DNA from 3 places in the Microbulbifer sp. Q7 genome. Region 3 is predicted to be linked to each of the others. Evidence: predicted binding sites of a transcription regulator. Region 3 holds the regulator's gene; each other region holds the start of a gene.
What was found. Region 3 encodes sigma-54, which starts transcription at its own class of promoters, with help from an activator protein. Its sites were predicted from a motif close to TGGCACANNNNTTGCNNT; they were not measured.

Region 1 (6,853 bases), 1.9 Mb from region 3:
GCAATACCCTCTGCCGCAATACCTTCCGGAAAATTCATCAGGTAACTTGCCGCAATACCGCTGACCTGGGCCGAGCCCAGGTCGATCAGCGTGACGGTGCCTGCGCTGCTGATCATGATGTTTTCTGGCCGCACATCCTGGTGCAGGATTTCCGCCCGATGCAGCGCCTGCAGGCCTTTGGCCACCTGTTCCACGATGCCGCGCACGGTTTCCAGATCGGGGTTGGGGTTGTCGGTCATCCACTGGCGCAGGTTCTGACCTTCGGCCAGCTCCATGGCGGTATACAGATAGGTGCGGGGGCGATGGGTGGCTGCTGCATGGATCACGTGCACGCTGTTCACGCGACGGGCCACCCACTCTTCCATCAACAGCCTTTCCAGATAGGCGGGATCGTCTGACAGGTCGATGGACGGGGTTTTCAGTACCACACGGGTATCGCTCGCCTGGTCGTACGCCAGGTAGACGTGGCTTCGGCTACTGGCATGTATCTCGCGCTCAATGCGGTAGCCGTCGAAGGCGTCACCGCTTTTTAACAGCGGCGGGAGAGGTAGCTTCTCTACCTGTTCGGTCAATTGTGGCGTGGCCTCAGGTAGCTCGGCGACACGCACTAATTGCACCGTCAGGTTATCCGTGCTGCCGTTGGCCAGGGCCTTGTCGACCAGGGTCCTGGCGATATCGCTGAGGTCGCTGTCACGCTGCTCCAGGTGTCCGGCCAACTCGGCCTGCGAGAGGGATTCGTGCACCCCATCGGTGGTAAGGATATAGACATCGCCCACTTCCAGTGTCAGTCGCCGGTAATCCGCCTCCACCTGTGGTGCAACCCCGAGGGCGCGGCTGAGATAGCTGCGTTGTTCGCCCACCCACTGGCGATGGTCGTGGGTGAGTTGCTCCAGGGAGCCGCGGCGCAGACGGTAAATGCGCGAGTCACCAATATGGAACAGGTGGGCCTCCCCACCCTTGAAAATTGCGCTGCTGAACGTACACACATACCCCTTGTCTTTATCGTACCGGTAGGGGCTTTGTCGGGTCTGGTCATAGAGCCAGGCATTGGTGGCCTTCAATACCTGCGCCACAGCACTTTGTACGCTCCAGCCGTCGGACGTGCAGTAGTAGTCGTCGAGAAAACTTTTTACCGCAGTCTCGCTGGCAATGGCGCTGACCGTGCTTGAGCTGATGCCATCGGCGATCGCCAATGCGGCGCCTTTCAGCCCCAGTTGCGGCTCAGGCGGAAAGCGTATGCCACAGCTGTCCTGATTTTCCGCTTTGAGGCCGGCGCTGCTGTACTGACCGATGTCGAGTTGCAGAGTGTTGTTCATAGAATAAAAGAGCCCCGCAGGTGCGGGGCTTGTGGGCTAGGTTCAGGCGAGCGCCGGGTTTGCGTCAGCCGCGGTCAGCTGGCGTTTCGGTGCGGTTTTGTAGTGTGTGCTGTACAGGGTCAGGCCGGTAAACGCGAGGCCGCCAACGAGGTTGCCCAGTGCGGTGGGGATTTCATTCCAGATCAGATAATCCATCACCGAAAAATCGCCGCCCATCATGATTGCGGTGGGGAACAGGAACATGTTCACCACAGAGTGCTCGAAGGCCATAAAGAAGAACAGCATGATCGGCATCCACATGGCGATCACCTTGCCGCTGACGTTGGTCGATACCATCGCCCCAACCACGCCCATGGACACCATCCAGTTACACAGCATGCCGCGCACGAAGATGGTGAACCAGCCGGCGGCTCCGTACTCGGCGTAGCCGAGAGTACGCGCTTCACCGATGGAGGAAAGCTTGGCACCCACCGCACCCGGCTCGGTGTTAAAGCCCATGGTGAAAACAAAAGCCATCATCACCGCTACGGTAAGCGCACCGGCAAAGTTGCCCACGAAAACCAGCCCCCAGTTGCGCAGAATTCCGCCCCAGGTAACACCCGGTCGTTTGTCGAGCCATGCCAGCGGCGCGAGTACAAAGACCCCGGTGAGCAGGTCAAAGCCCATCAGGTAAAGCATGCAAAAACCTACCGGGAACAGGATCGAGCCGACAAGATGGGAGCCAGTAGTCACCGCCACGGTTACCGCGAATACCGCAGCCAGTGCCAGGATGGCACCCGCCATATAGGCGCGTACCAGAGTGTCACGGGTGGACATGTAAATTTTGGACTCCCCCGCGTCGACCATTTTGGTCACGAATTCGTTGGGAACGAGATAAGCCATAGTTGTCACCTTTGAAAGTTTGAGAACCGGTTGTCCATCTGTGCTGGAAATGGGTATCTGCGTAAGAGGCGTACTGTCCAAAGCAGCGTTTGCCGGGCACAAAAAAAGCGCCCACACAGACCAGCCTTAGCCGGAACGTGATGGACGCCTTTATCCAGAATATTCGTTATGTCACGGGCGGAAGCCCTGCAGGGTTTGCGCAACCTGTCGCGCCAGAACCCTACGCTTACGCTTGAAGCAAGTTCGGTGCCAACGTTTATGGATCGATAAAAAACGGGTGAAAATAATTTCTCACCAAGACATGCATCACCACGCTGCTACCGCGATGCACGATTGTGGTGCAAGCGATCGTGGCATGGTGTATTTCGGGTCGTGAGATTGGCAGCCAGAGTCCGCGAAACCTGAGTGAAGTCTCAGCAAAACATCGTTCACGAATGGAATATTTATTGCTGACTAATAAGTGGTTAGACCATCGCTGGCGCCGAGCCCGCGGATTATCACTCTTTGTTAAAAGTGCCTCTATGCCCAATCACAGTGAAGACGCAGAGAAATTCCTGCTCGCCGCCAAGCGTTCCGAGATCCAGGCGTTGGAGCGACTGGCGAGTAGTTGTGAACTGGTGACCACCGTATCGGACCTGGTTCACCAGCTGCAGCGGGAGCGCGGTATCAGCAATATCTACCTGGTGTCCTCCGGGCATCGGTTTGCGGCCCTGCGCAGGGAGCAGATTCGGGAGGGCACCCGCAGTGCGGATACCTTCCGCCAGCTGTTGCACGACCAGTACCTGCAGAGTGACCGTTGCAGTAGTCCACGGGACATGCGCCTGTTGAACAGTATCGCTTATTCATTGCATGGCCTGGATGAGCTTGAAGAGCTGCGACGTCACATCGATGCATTTGAAGTAAACGCCCTGGGGTCCACGGATGCCTATTGCCGGTTGATTGCCGGATTACTTTCGGTGGTGTTTGAGGCCGCCGACGTTGCGGATGATCCGGAGGTGACTCGGCTGCTGGTGGCACTGTTTAACTTCATGCAGGCCAAGGAATTTGCGGGACAGGAGCGGGCCTGGGGTGCCATCGGATTTGCCGGTAGCCGGTTCGACGAAAAGCTGCATTTGCGTCTTGAACAGTTACAGGATTGTCAGCGGCGGAGCCTGGAGGTTTTTCTGGAGTTTGCCGGAGAAACCGAAGAATCCAGCTGGCAGGAAATTGTGGACAGTGAGGCGTCGCGGGATCTGAATCGGCTGCGCCGGGTGATTGCAGGACTGAAAAACGGCGAGCCCATCTCGCCGGAGGTGAGCGAAGTCTGGTATCAGCTGGCCACAGCGCGTATTGATGCCATGCATGGTGTTGAAGACGCGATGGCCGCCCGTCTGTTGCAGGTGAGTCGCCAGCGGGTGGCGGATGCGCAATCGGAATTGGGGCATCATCGCGCGCAACTACAGAAAATGAAATCTTCTGACTGGGGGCGCGTACCGGCGCTGGCGGTGTTGTTCGACCCCGAAGTGCCCGGGCTCTATGGGCGCGCGGAGACCGCAGCAGTGCCGGCCCTGAATGGGCAGAACCTGACGCATTCCCTGTACGACCTGATTCGCTCACAGGTTGCGCATATTCAGAGAGTGAACGAAGAACTGGAGGAAACCCGCCGGGCCCTGACGGAGCGCAAGTTGATCGAGCGGGCCAAGGGCGTACTGATGCGCAGCCTGCGACTGAGTGAGGACGATGCGTACCGGACTATGCAACAGCGCGCGATGGAAATGAATCTCAGGCTTGCGGACGTGGCGCAAAAAATTATTGAGATCGGGAGCCAGCGTAGTGCCACGAACCCCGACGGCGGCAGCGCGCGGCCCAGGTCGACGGCGGGAGACGGCAAACCACTTTGACCGCATTGCCCATAGGAGCCATCGCCGGTGGCGGCCGTCAGAATGCCCGCAGTGTGAGATACCAGTTAATCAGCGTATGTGGTGCGGGAGTGTTGAAAAAACGCTGCAGAACATAGCCGCCCGCAAATGCAGCGCCCATGGCGACGGGCAGGGGAATTCTTCGGGTTTGCGTCAGCGCTTGAGCGCGTTGCTGCTGCAGCAGGGATACCGCACTTTGGCGCTGTAATTCCATTTCTTCCCGGCAGTGTTCAATCTGTCTGTTTAAAGAGCGCAGTGACATCATTCAGTGCCTCACTTGCCTGCTTTTTACTTTCTTCAAAGCCGAGCATCCCGCGCAGGCGGTTGATCGATAGCAGCAATCCGGAAAAAACCAGCAACTGGGTCAGGAAGAAAATCCCGAAACCAATATAGATAGACTGGAAAAAGTAATAGCCGAGTAATCCCAGACCTGCGCACAGGCTTACGATCAACGCAACGGCGAGAAAAAATAGAAACAGCAGTAAAACGACAATGCGCTTTCCTGCGCTCAGGGTGCGCTGGAACTCCAGCTGTACTAGGCGGGTGAAGTTTTCCGACCAGGCGGTGGCCAGTGTCATGGTCGCTTCGGCCCGTTGTACCAGGGCATCGATTTCGGATTTAATGGCAGAGAGTGACTCACCGACTTCAGACTCTTTCTCATGGCGTGCCCGGCTGCTGGTTTCTGCAGCCGGGTCAGGGGATTGCTGAACGCCTTCCGTGCTCGTGGTCGATGCAGCGCCGCTGTTAGCGGCATCCTGTCTCTGTTCCGGTTTTTCTGATCCGGCCATGCAGTGATCCCCAGAATCGCCAGTAAGTTACTGCCAGTAAGTGACTACTAGTGGCCTTTTAAGGCCCGCGTCCGAACATTCTGGACGTTGTGGTTACCTTGGCTATTTTTTCGGTTACTTCAAAATCTTCGCAATCAACCAGCCGGCGGCAAAGGCACAACCTACGCTGACGAGCGGATGAGCCTTGATGGAGCTTTCCGCGCGCTCTGCCACATCGTGGGCGCGTTGCTTACCTTGCTCTACGCCGGCCTGGGTGCGCGTTTTCACCTGATCGGCGGTCTCCCGAGCGCGTGTTTTGACCTGATCTGCCGTCTCACGGGCGCGGGTTTTTACCTGCTCCGCCGTATCGTGCGCGGCTTCCCCGGCCAGATTGTAGGCTTGGTGTAATTTGTCACGGGTTGAGTGTGTGCCACTGTTGGGCATTTTTGCAGATGCCATGACGCTCTCCTCTGATAGTCAGGTTGAGCGCGAAGGATAGGCTTGTGGTGGGGGAGTTGGCAGAGAAAAAACACCGATAAAAATAATCGGTCTTAGCGAGTGACGCGATAGATCGAACAGGCGTGAACCGGGCGGGCTTTAGGTTTATCAAGCCCCAGACTACCCGGTCCCGCATGCACAGTCCTGCTCCGCGCACGACAGTTTCACACGTTGTACCAGGGGCCGTCCGGGGCTCTTTATGCAGGAAACTGTTGGGTGATATTGTCGACCACACCGTCGAGCAGTCTCTGCCGGCTCTCGCGGCTGATCCAGGCGTTGTGGGGGGTAATGATCAGGTTGGGGATGTCGTCGGCCAGCAGCGGGTGGTCGGCGGGCGGTGGTTCCACGCTCAACACATCCAGGGCTGCGCCGGCAATATCGCCGTTGTGGAGCGCGGCAAGCAGCGCTTTCTCATCCACCAGCCCGCCGCGGGCCGTGTTGATCAGAAAGGCGGAGGGTTTCATGGCCGCGAGAAAGGCTGCGTCCACCATCTGGTCGGTGGCTGGTGTCAGCGGGCAGTGCAGGCTGATGACATCCGACTCTGCCAGCAGTTGGCTGAGGGGTACCCGCCCTGCTTTTTGCGCCCCGCTGAAGGACTCGGCAACCAGCACGTCCATGCCTAGCGCTTGTCCCAGCTGCGCGACCTTCTGCCCGAGATCGCCGTAGCCGATGATGCCCAGTTTCTTTCCCGCGAGTTCAATCACCGGGTAATCGAGGCGGCAGAACACCGGCGATGTGGCCCAGCTGCCGTTGCGCACGTCCGCGTGATACTGGTGCCAGCGGGTGGCGAGGGCGAGGATCAGGGCGAGGGTGTGTTGCGCGAGGGATGCGCCGGTATAGCCGGTGACATTTTTAACCGGGATATTTTTTTCCGCGGCGGCGTCCAGGTCGATGTTGTTGGTGCCGGTGGCGCACACGCAGATCAGTTTCAGGTTTGGGGCACTTTCAATCAACTGCCGGTCGAGCACCACCTTGTTGGTGATCACCACGTCCGCGTTGGCAATACGCTCTGCGGCCTGTTCGGGCGAGGTGGTTTCAAAAAAATCCCACTGATCGAGCGCGTTTTTCAGAGCGGCCGTATCCAGCTCCTCCAGTTTCATCGTCAGCGTATCGAGAAAAACCCCACGCATTTCCAATATCCTTTTTAATCCAATGAAGTTGCAGCTAAGGCCCTCAGGGGTCGCCTTCTGCAGAACGATTGCCGATGAGGTTGTGGAGCAGAAGGCGACCCCTGAGGGCAGCCCGGAACTTCAAACAAAGCCCCGGGCGCGAGCCGGATTTACATCACCCGCATACCCGGCTGCGCACCGGCGTGTGGCTCCAGAATCCAGAGGTCTTTGCCCCCCGGGCCCGCCGCCAGCACCATGCCTTCACTCACACCAAAACGCATCTTGCGCGGCGCCAGGTTGGCCACCATCACCGTGTGCTTGCCAATCAGGTCTTCCGGGCTGTAGGCGCTCTTGATGCCGGCAAATACATTGCGGGTCTCGCC
Region 2 (6,853 bases), 300 kb from region 3:
AATCAGGTTACGTACGTGATCCAGTGGTGGCTCCGGGTTCAGCTGCATCCACTGCCGCAGATTCTGTCCATCTACATACTCCAGGACGTGATAGAGGAACTTGCGTTCCTTGCGTGGCGGAAACACCTTTACAATGGCCGGGTGCTCGAGCCGGCGCCCAGTCCATTCCTCAGCAATGAACCGCTCTATATAGGCTGGGTCATCACTAAAGTTTTCTGACGGTGCTTTCAAAGCGCGCAGCGCGTGGGATGTCATATCCCGCACCAGGTACAAATAGCTGCGGCTGCTCGCATGCAGCTCCTGCAGTACCTCGTAGCCGTCGATCTTGTTGCCCGGCTGCAACGGTGGCGGAAAGGGCAGCTGGCTCGTCGCCAGTATCACATCCTCCGCCTCCAGTGAGTCCACGACATTCACCCGGCACAACGCCAGGCTCAGATTGTCCTCGCTACCGTTATCCAGCGCAGCCGCCAGCAATGGCTGCGCCGCTTGTAGTTGATGTTCAGTGAGCAGATGGGCGAACTGCCTGTGGGGCAAGAAGTCGTGAATTCCATCCGTCGTCACACAAAACAGGTCGGCCGGTTCCAGCGACTCCTGCCGGTAATCCACCTCGATATGCGCATCCATGCCCAGCGCCCGGCTTAAGAACGTCCGCCCCGGTCCCAGGGTGCGACTGTGATCCTGTGTCAGGCACTCCAGCTTGCCATCCCGCAACCGGTAAATACGCGAGTCGCCAATATGGATCAGATGCGCCGTGGCTCCCTTCAGCACCACCGCCGAAAAGGTCGTCAGCCAGCCCCGCTGCACCTCATCGGCACCGCCGCTCTGGCGATACAGCCAGCTATTGAGCGCATGCAAGACCCGCGCAGCCGCCTGCTTCACCGACCAGGAGTCCGGCGTACTGTAATAGTCGGAAATAAATCCGCTCACCGCCGCCCGCGCCGCTGCACCCCCGGCCTCGGCACTGCCAACGCCATCCGCAATCGCCACCAGTGAACCGCGGTAACGCCGATCACTGCCTGTGGCCCGGTAGACCGCAACCGCGTCGTCGTTGTAAGCGCGCTGGCCGCACTCAGTGGCCGTCGCGAACTCGAGGTTTTCGGAATTGGAAGCCTGTAGGTCGGAATCGGGCACAGTGATGGTTTCGCAGGTGGTGTTCAAATTGGTGCCGGCAATAGTAAGTGATGGAGTGGGCCCGGGAACCTGTTAACGGCTGCCCGGGAATTTAAATTAAGCAACGTCAATCAGAGAAACACTACCATCCGGCATGACCTCTGCCATCTGACCTTCCGGCTCCTCCAGGAACAACAGTGTGACAAAGCCGAGTACCGCAGTGCCGGCAATTACCAAGAAGAAGGTCTCGTACGAAACCATGCTCAATACCGTGAGGTAAAACACCGCGCCTACATTGCCGTAAGCCCCGGTCATTCCCGCAATCTGCCCGGTCAGGCGACGCTTGATCAGCGGTACCACCGCAAACACCGCGCCCTCACCCGACTGCACGAAGAACGAGCATGCCATCGCCGCAGCCACCGCCAGATACAGCGGCCACTCGCTATCGATCATGCTCATGGTCAGGTAACCCAGCGCCAGACCAGCTGTCAGGATCAGCAACGTGCTCTTGCGCCCGAACCGGTCGCTGATCAGGCCGCCCGCCGGGCGAGACATCAGGTTCATAAACGCATAAGCCGAAGCCAGCAGGCCCGCCTTCACCGGATCCAGAGTAAAGGTCTCCGAGAAAAATAGCGGTAACATCGAAATTACCGCAAGTTCAGAGCCAAAGGTCGCGAAGTACAGAATGTTCAAAACCGCCACCTGCTTGAACTTGTAGCGGTGAATCGGCTCCGGCAGCTGCACGAAGAGCTCTTTATTGATGTCGTAACACTTCTTCGCATCAAACACATACAGTGCTGCCAGTGCCACATAAATTACAACCGCCACCGGCTGCGCCAGAATGCCGACTCCATGTGGAGAGAGCTTCCAGGTGAGTAGCGCCAGTGCTGCGTACATCGGCACTTTCATGATCAGCAGCAGCACGAAGTCCGAAGGGCTGGACACTTCCATGCCGCCGATCTTCTTCGGTTTGAAATAGGTTCCGCCCTTGGGGGTGTCGGTTACTGAGCGGTAGTAGATCACACTGTATACCAGCGCAATCACACCGGTGAGACCGATGGCATAACGCCAGCCCTCTTGTCCTGGAGTGTCGCCACCAAACAATAGTGCGATGGTCGGCAGGCTCATGGCCGCGGCCGCGGAACCAAAGTTGCCCCAGCCGCCGTAAATGCCTTCTGCCGCACCCAGTTGTTTGGCCGGAAACCACTCGGACACCATGCGGATACCAATAACAAAGCCTGCACCGATAAAGCCCAGCAGGAAGCGGCCAATGGCGGCGGCGGCAAAGCTGTCTGCCAGTGCGAAGATAAAGCAGGGGATACTGCCGATGGCCAGCAGCAGGGAGTAGGTCAGACGCGGCCCGTATTTATCGGTCAGCATACCGATGATGACCCGCGCCGGGATGGTCAGCCCCACGTTCAGAATCAGCAGAGTCTTTACCTGATCGGAGGTGAGTGACAGGCTGTCGGCGATCGACATCAACAGTGGTGCGTGGTTGAACCAGGCAAAGAACGTAATAAAGAACGCGATCCAGGTCAGATGTAGCACCCGGATCTTTCCTTTAAAGGAAAACAGATTTAAAGAATCGCTGGACATACTTTTATCCCGTTAGTCGATGTTCTGAGTCAGCCTGTCGTCATCGTGGCAACCGTCCCAAATTGCGGGCATAAAAAAAGCCCACGGGGCAACCTGGCTGCCGCCGGTGGACTTCGCTGTCCGTATCGCAATGGCAGCCCGGGGTAAACCGGGCTGACCTCACGCGCTGTGTTGCAGTAAGTAATTCAATATTTGTGCCACCCTGCCTGATATTCGTGCATGGATTCAATTCTGGTGCGTGGCAGCGCAAAACTTTGGCGCATCGCGCTGAAGAAGTGGTGCTGAGGGGAATCGGAAGGGCGCTGATCGGCCACGGTGATGGTGCAGCGGACTTTTCTGGCGCCCCGTTTTGGGGTGTTTTGGGCCTCCGGTGGGCGGGAGTGCACCGGAGGCGTGCGTGCGCGAGGGGCTGGTTAACGCTCCCGCAGCCCTGTATGCCTAAGTGGCGACACGGATGTGGCGGTGTCGAATGAAGTCCAGGGTCTGCTGGTACAGATCTGCCTGAAATAGTTGTGTGGTATCGGTGTCGACCGGGGCAATGTCATTGCACAGGATTAGCAATTCGCGCGCTTTCTTGTCGGTAGGGCGTCCGTGGTCGGACTGGGGGTGGGCGAAGAGGTGCCAGCCGGTGTTTTCCGTGGGTACGCGATCCTGCCGACGCAGTAGTTGGTCGTTCAGCGACAGGGCGATAGTTTCCTCCGGCAGATCCAGGTACTCAGGTCGTGCCAGGATACCCACGGCATCGCGGCGCTGGCTGCGATCGCTCAACCAGCCGCAGGCTTCCAGTAGCGCCGCGCGCAGCGCGAGATGTGTGGCCGGGTTGGTTTGGTGCCAGCTGCGGGTAACCGCCAGCACCTTTTCCGGCATCGCCGGCATCATGGCATTGTTCGGTGTGGCAATCACGCCGATACCCTCCTGCACGGCGATGGTGTTCCAGGGTTCACCTACACAGAAACCGTCGATATCGCCGCGGCGCAAATGATCCACCATCTGTTCCGGTGGCAGAACCAGCAGGCGTACGTCGGTATCCGGGTTGATGCCGGCGCTGCTCAGCCAATGGCGCAGTTGCAGGGTGTGGCTGGAAAAGGGGTAGACGCTGGCAAAGGTCAGTGGGGTTTCGCTTTCGGCGCGAGCGCGGATGAACGCGCTGAGTGCGGCGCCGGTGCCCGCAGCGTCATCGGTTGCCGGTTGAAGACGATCGTAAAGGGTTTTCGAGAGGGTAATGCCATTGCCGTTACAGCTCAGGATCAGGCCACTGAGCAGCTCTTCCTCGCAGTTCGGCAGGGTCTGTTTCAGGGTCAGTGGCATCGGTGCCAGCATGGCGGCGGCATCGGCGGCACCACCGATCAATTTGTCGCGCAATGTAGCCCAGGAGGTTTCCCGCTGCAGCTCGACCTTCAGGCCATAGCGTTCAAACAGGCCCAGTTCGCGGGCAATGATAAGCGGCGCGCTGTCGGTGAGGCGCAGGTATAGGAGTTTCAGGTTAGGCTTTTCGGCTTGCAGGCTGCTCACGGTTGTACTCTCGGTAATCTCAAAATTTTTGCGCTGGGTTCCGGCACTTTCTGGGACGCTGTCTTGCTTCCTGCGTTATCGAACGGGCGCCTGTAAATGGGCGACGATTTGTTCTGCCACATTGCGCATGGTGGAGTTGCTATTCATGGCCAGGGTGCGCAGGGTCTGGTGAGCCGCCTGCTCACTGATATTCTTGCGCGCCATCAGTAGTCCCTTGGCGCGCTCGATAATTTTGCGTTCATCCAGCTGCTGCTGGGTACGCTGCAGAGACTGCCGCAGCTGCTGGTAGCTGCGGAACTGGGCCATGGCGATCTCGATGGCCGGTGCCACGCGCTCCGCCGAAAGCCCCTCTGCCATATAAGCGCTGACGCCGGCCTCGACTGCGCTGGTAATAAACTCAGCACCGCCACGGGCGGAGAACATCGCCACCGGTGTTGGGTTGTGCTGGTTGATTACGGAAAGGCTTTCGAGAATATCCCGGTCTGGGGATTCGATATCGATCAGGACGATGTCCGGACGGTGCTTCTCGACCTGGAATAGCAGGCCTTCGGCACTGGAGAGTTGCGCCAGCAGGTTGTAGCCGGCAGCGGTGAGCTGCGCGGCCACCATGGCGGCGCGTTCGGTCTGGTCATCAACCAGCAAGATACTGACAGATGCTGATACAGGTGTGGTCGTCATCGCTTGGTCAAAACTTCAGTTCGAACTGCAGCCAAAATTTGTCCGTATCGGTGCTGAACGTATCGGCATCGTAGGTGGCGTACTTGGCGAGCAGGCCGATATTTTTTGTTATGGCATAGGTCGCGACCAGGTCGAGTTCGTTGCCGTACTCTTGGCTGGCGCGATCGCTATAGAATTTATGCAAAGTTGCTGCAAGCTTGATGCCAGAAACAACGACTGAGCCGCCAGCGTAATAATATAGAGATAGTGGAGTGAGAGCTGGTCGCTGAAGTCTCACTCGGCGTGAAAAGCATTCTAGGTCTGCTCGTTCTAGCGGCTGGCGCGCAGCAGCACGCAGGGCGTCAAATCTTGCCAGCGAGCTTTGCGGGCGGTACTTAGGCTTGACGCTGGCGGGGGAAGCCCGGAGAGTGGTGCGACGAGTTTGGGGTGGATGTACAGGAACCTTTTCGACAGATGACGGCAAATTCCGAGTTTTTCAGTCAGGAGCGGGGCCGAGCGCCGGTGCAGAAGCGGGTGTGTCCGTTGGTATTGGCGGGCGGCCAGTCCAGCCGCATGGGAAAAGACAAGGCCCTGCTAAAATTATCCAATGGGCGCACGCTTCTGGAGCAGGCCAAGTATGTGATCGATGGGCTGCAGCCGTCAGAAGGCATCGTAATGATGCCGACGATGGTGAGCGGCGCGAGGCCCGGAGGCATACCGGACCGGGTCCCCGACGCCGGGCCACTTGGTGGTTTGCAGGCGATAGCGCGGCATCTGGACAGCTGGGCACTGCCGTGCGATGCGCTGTTAGTGTTACCGGTGGATATGCCATTGCTGAGCTCGGCACTGTTGCATCAGCTATGTGCAGCGGGACAGACGGTGGAGCAGGTAGTCTGTATTGGCGACGTTTACCTGCCGTGCTGGTTGCCCCTGAATGATCGTTGTCGAAGTTACCTGGATGCAGCGGTCACCGGTCAGGTCATTGGGTCGGTGCGCGCGCTGTTTGGCTATCTGGGGTGTATGCAGCTGCCAGAACCCGCTGGTGATTGGCATCTGAACGTCAACCGCCCAGAGGACTTCCAGCGCCTGCTGCCTTGAGGTGCTCGGGCCCTGCCGGGGCTGGGGCACGCTGGTGCGTGCAATCAAACGCGTGTGAGGCCAATGGCGTGAGAGGCCAGCGGTGCTTCCGGGGTGCAGCTCCGGTGAATCAGGGTTTCCGGGACAGAGAGGTTGGTGTCCATGGCTACTGGGTTGCGAGTTCGGCTACTGGCAGGTGTGCTCACGTGCGTCATGCTATTGCTGCTTGGCAGTTGTGGTTCGCGCCAACCGCCAGAGCTGCGGCTGGCGGTGGATGCCGGTTTTCAGCCGGCCGTGGAGGCATTGCGGGAGAGCTTTGAATCCCGTTGCGGGTGCCGCCTCAAGATCACTGCCGGAGCCAGCGGTCTGTTGTATAGCCAGATCCGTGCCGGTGAACCCTTCGACCTTTTCCTTTCTGCCGACAGCGCCCGCCCAGTGTTGCTGGAAAAAGCCGGCCTCACCGTCGCCGCCAGTCGCCAGACCTACGCCCGGGGCCAGTTGGCCCTGTGGGTTAATCGGCAGATCTCTGCGGATAAATCCTCAGGTTTCTCTACCCTCACCGCCAACCTTGCTCGCAACGACGCTACCCTGACGCCGCGCCAGCTGATCCTGTTACTGGGGCGCGGCAAGCACAAGCTGGTGGTTGCCGACCCACAGCTGGCGCCGGATGGGGATGCCGCGGTGCGTATGCTGAAAAAACTGCGCTTGTGGCCGCGGCTGCGCGGGCGGGTGGTATTTGCAGGGCACGCGGGGCACGCCCAGATACTCCTGCACCAGGGGCAGGGCGACATGGGGCTGATTCCTTACGGGCAGGCGCTCGCCACCGGGCGTCATGGGCAGTTCATGCGGATTCCCGCGCACTTTCATCCGCCCATTCACCAGCAAATGGTCATCCTGCGTA
Region 3 (6,853 bases):
CTATACCATGGCCGCGCTTTGGACAAGCGGCACTGGATCACTTTCGCGGGGCCATCTGCCTGCACAGTGGCAGGCTCGCAGGCGCCCAGATCCACACTGGCTGTGACCTTCTCTAAAAGGTTAGCACGTCAGTAGCCGGCACAGCGGAAGCGTTAACCGCATCCGGGCCACTACTATAAAAGGAAGCACCGGTATGCCCGGCAGCGCCCTACGGCGGCCGCCCCGTCCACCATTTTCTAGAATCAACCGAAGTATCGCGGCCAGCCGCCCCACACGGCGCCGCCCTGGATCATCCAGCGAGAGTTATCATGGGAAAAGATCTGATCATACAGGCCGGGCGCCGCACCATTGCCATGGAGACCGCGGCCGTAGCCGCCCTTGAGTCGCGCATCGGCGCCGATTTCAAGCGGGCCTGCGATTTGATCCTGGAGTGCAAGGGTCGCGTGATTGTTTCTGGCATGGGGAAATCTGGTCATATCGGGCGCAAAATTGCCGCCACCCTCGCTAGCACCGGCACACCGAGCTTCTTTGTGCACCCGGGCGAAGCTAGCCACGGGGACCTGGGCATGATCACCCGACAGGACCTGGTCGTTGCCATTTCCAATTCGGGCTCCTCTGCCGAGGTTCTCACCCTGCTTCCGCTACTCAAGCGCCTGGGCATCCCCCTGATTAGCATGACCGGCAAGCCGGACTCCCCGCTTGCCCAGTCCGCCGACGTGAACCTGGATATTGCGGTCGACACGGAGGCCTGCCCACTGAATCTGGCCCCTACGTCGTCTACCACCGTCACCCTGGTAATGGGCGACGCCCTCGCCGTGGCGCTGCTCGAGGCCCGCGGGTTCACTGCCGAAGACTTTGCCTTCTCCCACCCCGGCGGCGCGCTCGGCCGCCAGCTGCTGCTCAAGGTGGAGGACGTGATGCACGCCGGCGACGAACTGCCTCAAGTGGCCCCCGATACACCTCTGGCCACCGCCCTGCTGGAAATGACCAGTAAAGGATTCGGCATGACGACAGTGGTCGATGGCGCTGGCCAGCTGCTCGGCGTGTTTACCGACGGCGATTTACGTCGCGTCATCGACCAGAAATTCGAGCTGGACAGCGCCACCATGGCCCAGGTCATGAGCCGTCGCCCCAAGACCGTCGGCGCGCACACGCTCGCCGCGGAAGCATTGCGGATCATGGAAGACAACAAGATCACCGCGCTGGTGGTGGAGGACGCCGAACACCACCCGATCGGCCTGCTGCACATGCACGACATACTGCGCGCGGGTGTGATCTGACAGACCGCGACACTCTGGATACAGGAAAAGGAATAAAGGAAAAGCCCCGTGAGCCACACCAATAACGCGCCCAGCGACCAGGAAATCCAGGATAGACTGAGCCGGGTCCGCCACCTGATTCTCGACGTGGACGGCGTACTGACCGACGGACGGCTGTACTTTGATAATCACGGCAACGAACTGAAGACCTTCCACACCCTGGATGGGCACGGCATCAAGATGCTGCAGCAATCGGGTGTGGCCGTCGCCATTATTACCGGTCGACGCAGCTCGCTGGTTGAAAAACGTGCGCACGACCTGGGTATCACCCGGCTGATTCAGGGGCGTGAAGACAAATACAGCGCCTTTCAGGAGTTATTTGCCAACGAGCCCTACGCACTGGAAAACATTGCCTACGTGGGCGATGACTACCCGGACCTGCAACTGATGACCCGCGTCGGCTGCCCAATTGCCGTCCCCGACGCGGCACCACCGGTAATTGAGCGCGCACTGTTCACCACCGAGCACAAAGGCGGGCTTGGCGCAGTCCGGGAAGTCTGCGACCGCATCATGCAGGCGCAGGGCACCTTTGAAGCCGCACTGGCACCCTATCTGGCGCAGGCTGAAAAATAATTGTCGGGCCGGAACCTGACCGCACCAACACAGACTAACTGTCAGGCCCCGTTTGACGGGCTGGCAGGCTAACAGGAAACACTCGATACATGCGCACCTGGCTACCACTGGTGATTGTGGTGATGCTGATTTCCCTGGGGCTCTGGTTCGCCGAGAGCCCGCCGGAACAGCTGATGGGCAAGCGCCCCACCCAGCAGGAACACAACAGGGCCGCGGACCTTATCATCCGGGGCGCCCGCACGCGTCACTACGATGTGAACGGCAACCTCGCTTATGAAGTCGATGCCGAGCGCGTCACTTTTTTCCAGTTTGCCCGACGCGACCGGGCAGATCTCACTGAGCCGCGCATGATGTTTTACCAGGGTGAAGACTCCCGCTGGCGCACGGAATCGCGCTCTGGTGTCGCCTACAACAATGGGCAAAGGGTCGTACTGAAGGGGGATGTCTCCATCAAGGAGCTGCCGGGGCCAGGTATTACCCTGCGGACACCGAAAATCGAAATCAGGCCTCGCGAAGAATTCGCCGAGACTGACAAAGTTGTTACCATTACCGACGGCCCCAACCTCACAACCGGCAAGGGCCTCCGCGCCGATCTAAAACAAGACAAGGTGGAAATTCTGTCCGATGTGGAAAGCCGCTATGAAGTCCGCTAATACCGCCCGCACACTGCTCGCAACCACGTTGGCGGCGGTGGTCGCGCTGGCCAGCCTGCAGGCGCAGGCTCTACCCAATGATCGCCAGCAGCCTGTGAAAGTATCCGCCGACAACCTGGAGGCCAACCGCAGCAAAAACCTCTCGGTCTATAGCGGCAATGTGGTCATTACTCAGGGCTCCCTACAGATCCGCGCAGACCGGGTCGAGGTACACGGCAATGCCAGCGGCGAAATCCGCAAGGTGGTCGCCGTCGGCACCCCTGCCCATTTCCAGCAGCAAGTGGAAGAAAGCACCAGCCCGGTCAAGGCGCGCGCCCGGCGAATTGAATTTCTGGTGAGCACCGATGCCCTGCAGCTGACCGGTGAAGCCTTCGTCGACCGGGACGGCAACACCCTCTCCGCCGAGCGCATCGATTACGACCTCAATAGCGAGCAGATGCAGGCCCAGGGCCAATCGGAGAAGAAGCGCGTGGAAATGATCTGGAAGCCCGAAGCGCAGCCCGCCCCCAAACCGGTCGAAGACGGCCAGTAGGCCATCCGCCCCATGGGGCCAGCGCCTGCAGAACTCACCAGACAGATGTGGCCATTGCCACTGCACTAGATACCGGAATTCGCCATGCCGACGCTCAAAGCGTTACATCTCGCCAAGCAGTACAAAAAACGCAAAGTCGTTCAGGATGTGTCCGTGAGCGTATCCAGCGGGCAGGTGGTGGGCCTGCTGGGCCCCAATGGTGCCGGCAAGACCACGTGTTTCTACATGATCGCCGGCCTGGTCCAGGCGGATGCCGGCCAGGTCATGATCGACGACGAAGATATCACCGGTCTTTCCATGCACGGCCGCGCCCGCAAGGGCATTGGCTACCTGCCTCAGGAAGCATCGGTATTCCGCCGCCTGACCGTGGCGGACAACATTCTCGCCATTCTCGAAACCCGCAAGGACCTCAACCGTAGCCAGCGTATGGCGCAACTTGAGGCCCTGCTGGAGGAATTCCACATCACCCACATCCGCGACAGCCTGGGGATGGCGCTGTCCGGCGGCGAGCGCCGTCGCGTTGAAATTGCGCGGGCCCTGGCGACCAACCCCGCCTTTGTCCTGCTGGATGAACCCTTTGCCGGTGTCGACCCCATCTCGGTCAACGATATCAAGCAAATTATCCGCCATCTGCGGGACCGCGGTATCGGCGTACTGATTACCGACCACAATGTGCGCGAAACCCTGGATATCTGCGAGACCGCATTTATCGTCAGCGAGGGGCATATCATCGCCCACGGTGACCCAAGAGACGTGGCAGAAAACAAACAGGTGAAAGATGTCTATCTGGGACACGAATTCACCATTTAAGCGGTTTGCTAGGGGTTCATCTGCCCCGCGCCCCATTCTGTAGGCCGCTATCACACACAGCAACCTTGTGACCGGATCCACAAAAATTTTCGGCATGCTTATTGCTTAAGCTGCCTCTTGTGTTCCGATTTGCCGCAAGGTAGTCTGCAGGAAATGAGCTTTACGCCGCCGTATCAAGCATCAAATCTGCTGCGGCGGGCCAACGCCAGAATTTTCTGCCGGCAAACCCCCATATGAAGCAGTCACTCCAGTTAAAACTCGGCACACAGCTGACAATGACACCGCAATTGCAACAGGCGATCCGCCTGCTGCAATTGTCGACGCTGGATCTGCAACAGGAAATCCAGTCCGCCCTAGACAGCAACCCCCTGCTGGAATCCGACTTCGACGAACACGCCGGCGAATCCCATCAGGACCAGAACACCCCCGCGCAATCCGAAACCAAAGAGCCGGAAACCCGTGCGCAGGAAGCTGCCCGAGAGACGCAAAGCGAGTCTACGGCCGAGGGTGACTGGAACAGCGAAATCCCGGACGACCTGCCAGTCGATACCCGCTGGGACGACATTTACACCGGCGGTAGCTACAGCGGTGGCGATGGCGATGAGTACGCGCTGGAACAGCGCAACGCGGCCTCCGAAAGCCTGCAGGACCACCTGCTTTGGCAGTTAAACCTGACCCCGCTGACGGATATCGACAAGCTGATCGGCGAAACCCTGATCGACGCCATTGCCCCCAACGGTTTCCTCGACGCGGACCTCGACGAGGTGGCCGCAACCTTCGAGGTGGAGGCCGACGAGGTGCTGACCGTACTGAAAACCATTCAGCAGCTGGAACCCGCGGGCTGTGGCGCCCGCGACCTGCGCGAGAGCCTGCTATTGCAATTGCGCCAGTTGCCGGAGGAGACACCGTGGATCACCGAGGCCCTGCTGGTAGTGAGCCAGCACCTCGACCTGCTGGGCAAGCGGGACTTCCGCCAGCTGACCCGCCGCACGCGGCTCAACGAGTCACAGCTAGGCGAGGTCATGCGACTGATCCAGACCCTCACCCCGTATCCAGGGGAAGCCTTCGGCGGTGAAGAACCCCAGTATGTGGTGCCCGATGTGATCGTCAGCCGCAAGCACAATCGCTGGGTGGTCGAGCTCAACCCGGAAACCACCCCCAAGCTGCGTATCAATGACACCTATGCCTCACTGATCAAACGCGCCGACAATTCCAGTGACAACAATTACCTGCGCGACAACCTCCAGGAAGCACGCTGGTTCCTGAAAAGCCTGCAAAGCCGCCACGAGACACTGCTCAAGGTAGCCAGCTGCATTGTGGAAAAACAGCAGGGCTTCTTTGAGCTGGGGCCGGAGGGTATGAAACCCATGGTACTGGCGAACATTGCCGAGACCATCGGCATGCACGAGTCGACCATTTCCCGGGTAACCACCCAGAAGTACATGCTCACGCCCCGCGGCGTCTTCGAGCTGAAATACTTCTTCTCCAGCCATGTGAGCACCGACTCCGGGGAGGATGCCTCATCCACCGCCATCCGCGCCCTGATCCGTAAGCTGATTGATGCCGAACAGCCACGCAAACCGCTGTCAGACAACAAAATCACCCAGGAACTGGACTCCCAGGGTATTAAAGTCGCGCGGCGCACGGTCGCCAAGTACCGAGAATCCATGGGTATTCCCTCGTCCAGCGAGAGAAAGCGACTGGTTTAACTGCAGCAGTCACTGATTGCGGGAATTTCCTTCGTCGCCTGCACACTTTCTGTACAACCAATGGCTATACATTGAGTGTATCCTTCCATTCTGGCGCACTTCCTAGTAGGGTTGCCGCCCTGTGCGGGGGTCCAGCCAGATTTGTGTTGCACCCGATGAGGAGAAATCCATGCAGATCAATATCAGTGGCCACCATGTAGACGTTACTCCGGCCATTCGCGATTACTGCCAGACCAAACTGGACAAGCTCTCCCGCCACAATGACCTGATTACCAATACTCAGGTCATCCTTTCCGTCGACAAACTGATCCAGAAAGCCGAGGCACGGGTTCACGTGAACGGCAACAAGGATATTTTTGCCGATTCGGAATCTGAGGACATGTACGCAGCGATCGATTCGCTGACTGACAAACTCGACCGGCAACTGCTGAAACACAAAGAGAAGTTGCGCAGTCACCGCTAGTCGTAACACAACCAGGTTACCGGCTGGCCTGCACCGCTAGATCATCAGTACGTTATGACATTGGAAGCATTACTCTCTCCCCGCCTGAGCCTTTGCCATCTGGCGGGGAGCAGCAAAAAAAAGCTGTTACTCAACATCGCCCAGGCGATTTCAGAGCAACATCCCGATCTGGACTCTGACACGATCTTCAACCAGCTGGTCGCCCGGGAGCGCCTCGGCTCTACCGGTATCGGCGAGGGTGTCGCCATTCCTCACTGTCGCCTGCCCGGTTGTGCGGGCCCGATCGGCGTACTCTGCACCACATCCCCGGCGGTGGACTTCGATGCCATCGACCGCCAACCGGTGGACTTGCTGTTTGCCCTGTTGGTACCCGAAGACTCGGACCAGGAGCACCTGGACACCCTCGCCGAAATTGCTGCCCTGTTCAGCGACAGCCGCGTACGTGAAAAGCTGCGCGCGGCCACCACCAGCGACGAACTATACGCACTGGCCATCAACAGCGCTGCCGCGGCATAATAGGCCGCGAATGCCGGCGACAGCCCGTTGCCGGTGCCGCTCAAGTTAGCCACTCTGGCCGCATACTGCGCCGGATTCAGCAAGGAGTGCGTGTTCTATGCGACTGGTCATAATCAGCGGCCGCTCGGGCTCCGGAAAGAGCTCCGCGCTGCAACTGCTGGAAGATGTTGGCTTCAATTGCATCGACAACCTCCCGGCCAGCCTGCTGCCCGAACTCATCCGCCGAGTCGCCGAGCAACCCTCCCAAGAAAACACCCAGCTGGCGCTTGGCATCGACG

Region 1: the regulator sigma-54 is predicted to act here: its motif matches at 2,433-2,450, upstream of AU182_RS06010 (formate/nitrite transporter family protein).
Region 2: the regulator sigma-54 is predicted to act here: its motif matches at 2,889-2,906, upstream of AU182_RS15125 (NarK family nitrate/nitrite MFS transporter).

Annotation. Positions count from the first base shown of each region.
Region 1 is NZ_LROY01000002.1:70,452-77,304, forward strand. It holds gene AU182_RS06005 (bifunctional protein-serine/threonine kinase/phosphatase) at 1-1,316, opposite strand, end outside; gene AU182_RS06010 (formate/nitrite transporter family protein) at 1,359-2,198, opposite strand; gene AU182_RS06015 (nitrate- and nitrite sensing domain-containing protein) at 2,720-4,078, shown strand; gene AU182_RS06020 (hypothetical protein) at 4,116-4,361, opposite strand; gene AU182_RS06025 (hypothetical protein) at 4,327-4,884, opposite strand; gene AU182_RS06030 (YqjD family protein) at 4,999-5,322, opposite strand; gene AU182_RS06035 (D-2-hydroxyacid dehydrogenase) at 5,559-6,491, opposite strand; gene metG (methionine--tRNA ligase) at 6,641-6,853, opposite strand, start outside.
Region 2 is NZ_LROY01000002.1:2,289,421-2,296,273, reverse strand. It holds gene AU182_RS15130 (bifunctional protein-serine/threonine kinase/phosphatase) at 1-1,131, opposite strand, end outside; gene AU182_RS15125 (NarK family nitrate/nitrite MFS transporter) at 1,228-2,706, opposite strand; gene AU182_RS15120 (CmpA/NrtA family ABC transporter substrate-binding protein) at 3,145-4,218, opposite strand; gene AU182_RS15115 (ANTAR domain-containing response regulator) at 4,294-4,896, opposite strand; gene AU182_RS16690 (hypothetical protein) at 4,904-5,080, opposite strand; gene AU182_RS15110 (molybdenum cofactor guanylyltransferase) at 5,350-5,973, shown strand; gene modA (molybdate ABC transporter substrate-binding protein) at 6,166-6,853, shown strand, end outside.
Region 3 is NZ_LROY01000002.1:1,991,181-1,998,033, forward strand. It holds gene AU182_RS14030 (KpsF/GutQ family sugar-phosphate isomerase) at 309-1,280, shown strand; gene AU182_RS14035 (HAD family hydrolase) at 1,329-1,892, shown strand; gene lptC (LPS export ABC transporter periplasmic protein LptC) at 1,982-2,545, shown strand; gene lptA (lipopolysaccharide transport periplasmic protein LptA) at 2,532-3,077, shown strand; gene lptB (LPS export ABC transporter ATP-binding protein) at 3,162-3,887, shown strand; gene AU182_RS14055 (RNA polymerase factor sigma-54) at 4,121-5,596, shown strand; gene hpf (ribosome hibernation-promoting factor, HPF/YfiA family) at 5,766-6,059, shown strand; gene ptsN (PTS IIA-like nitrogen regulatory protein PtsN) at 6,114-6,575, shown strand; gene rapZ (RNase adapter RapZ) at 6,673-6,853, shown strand, end outside.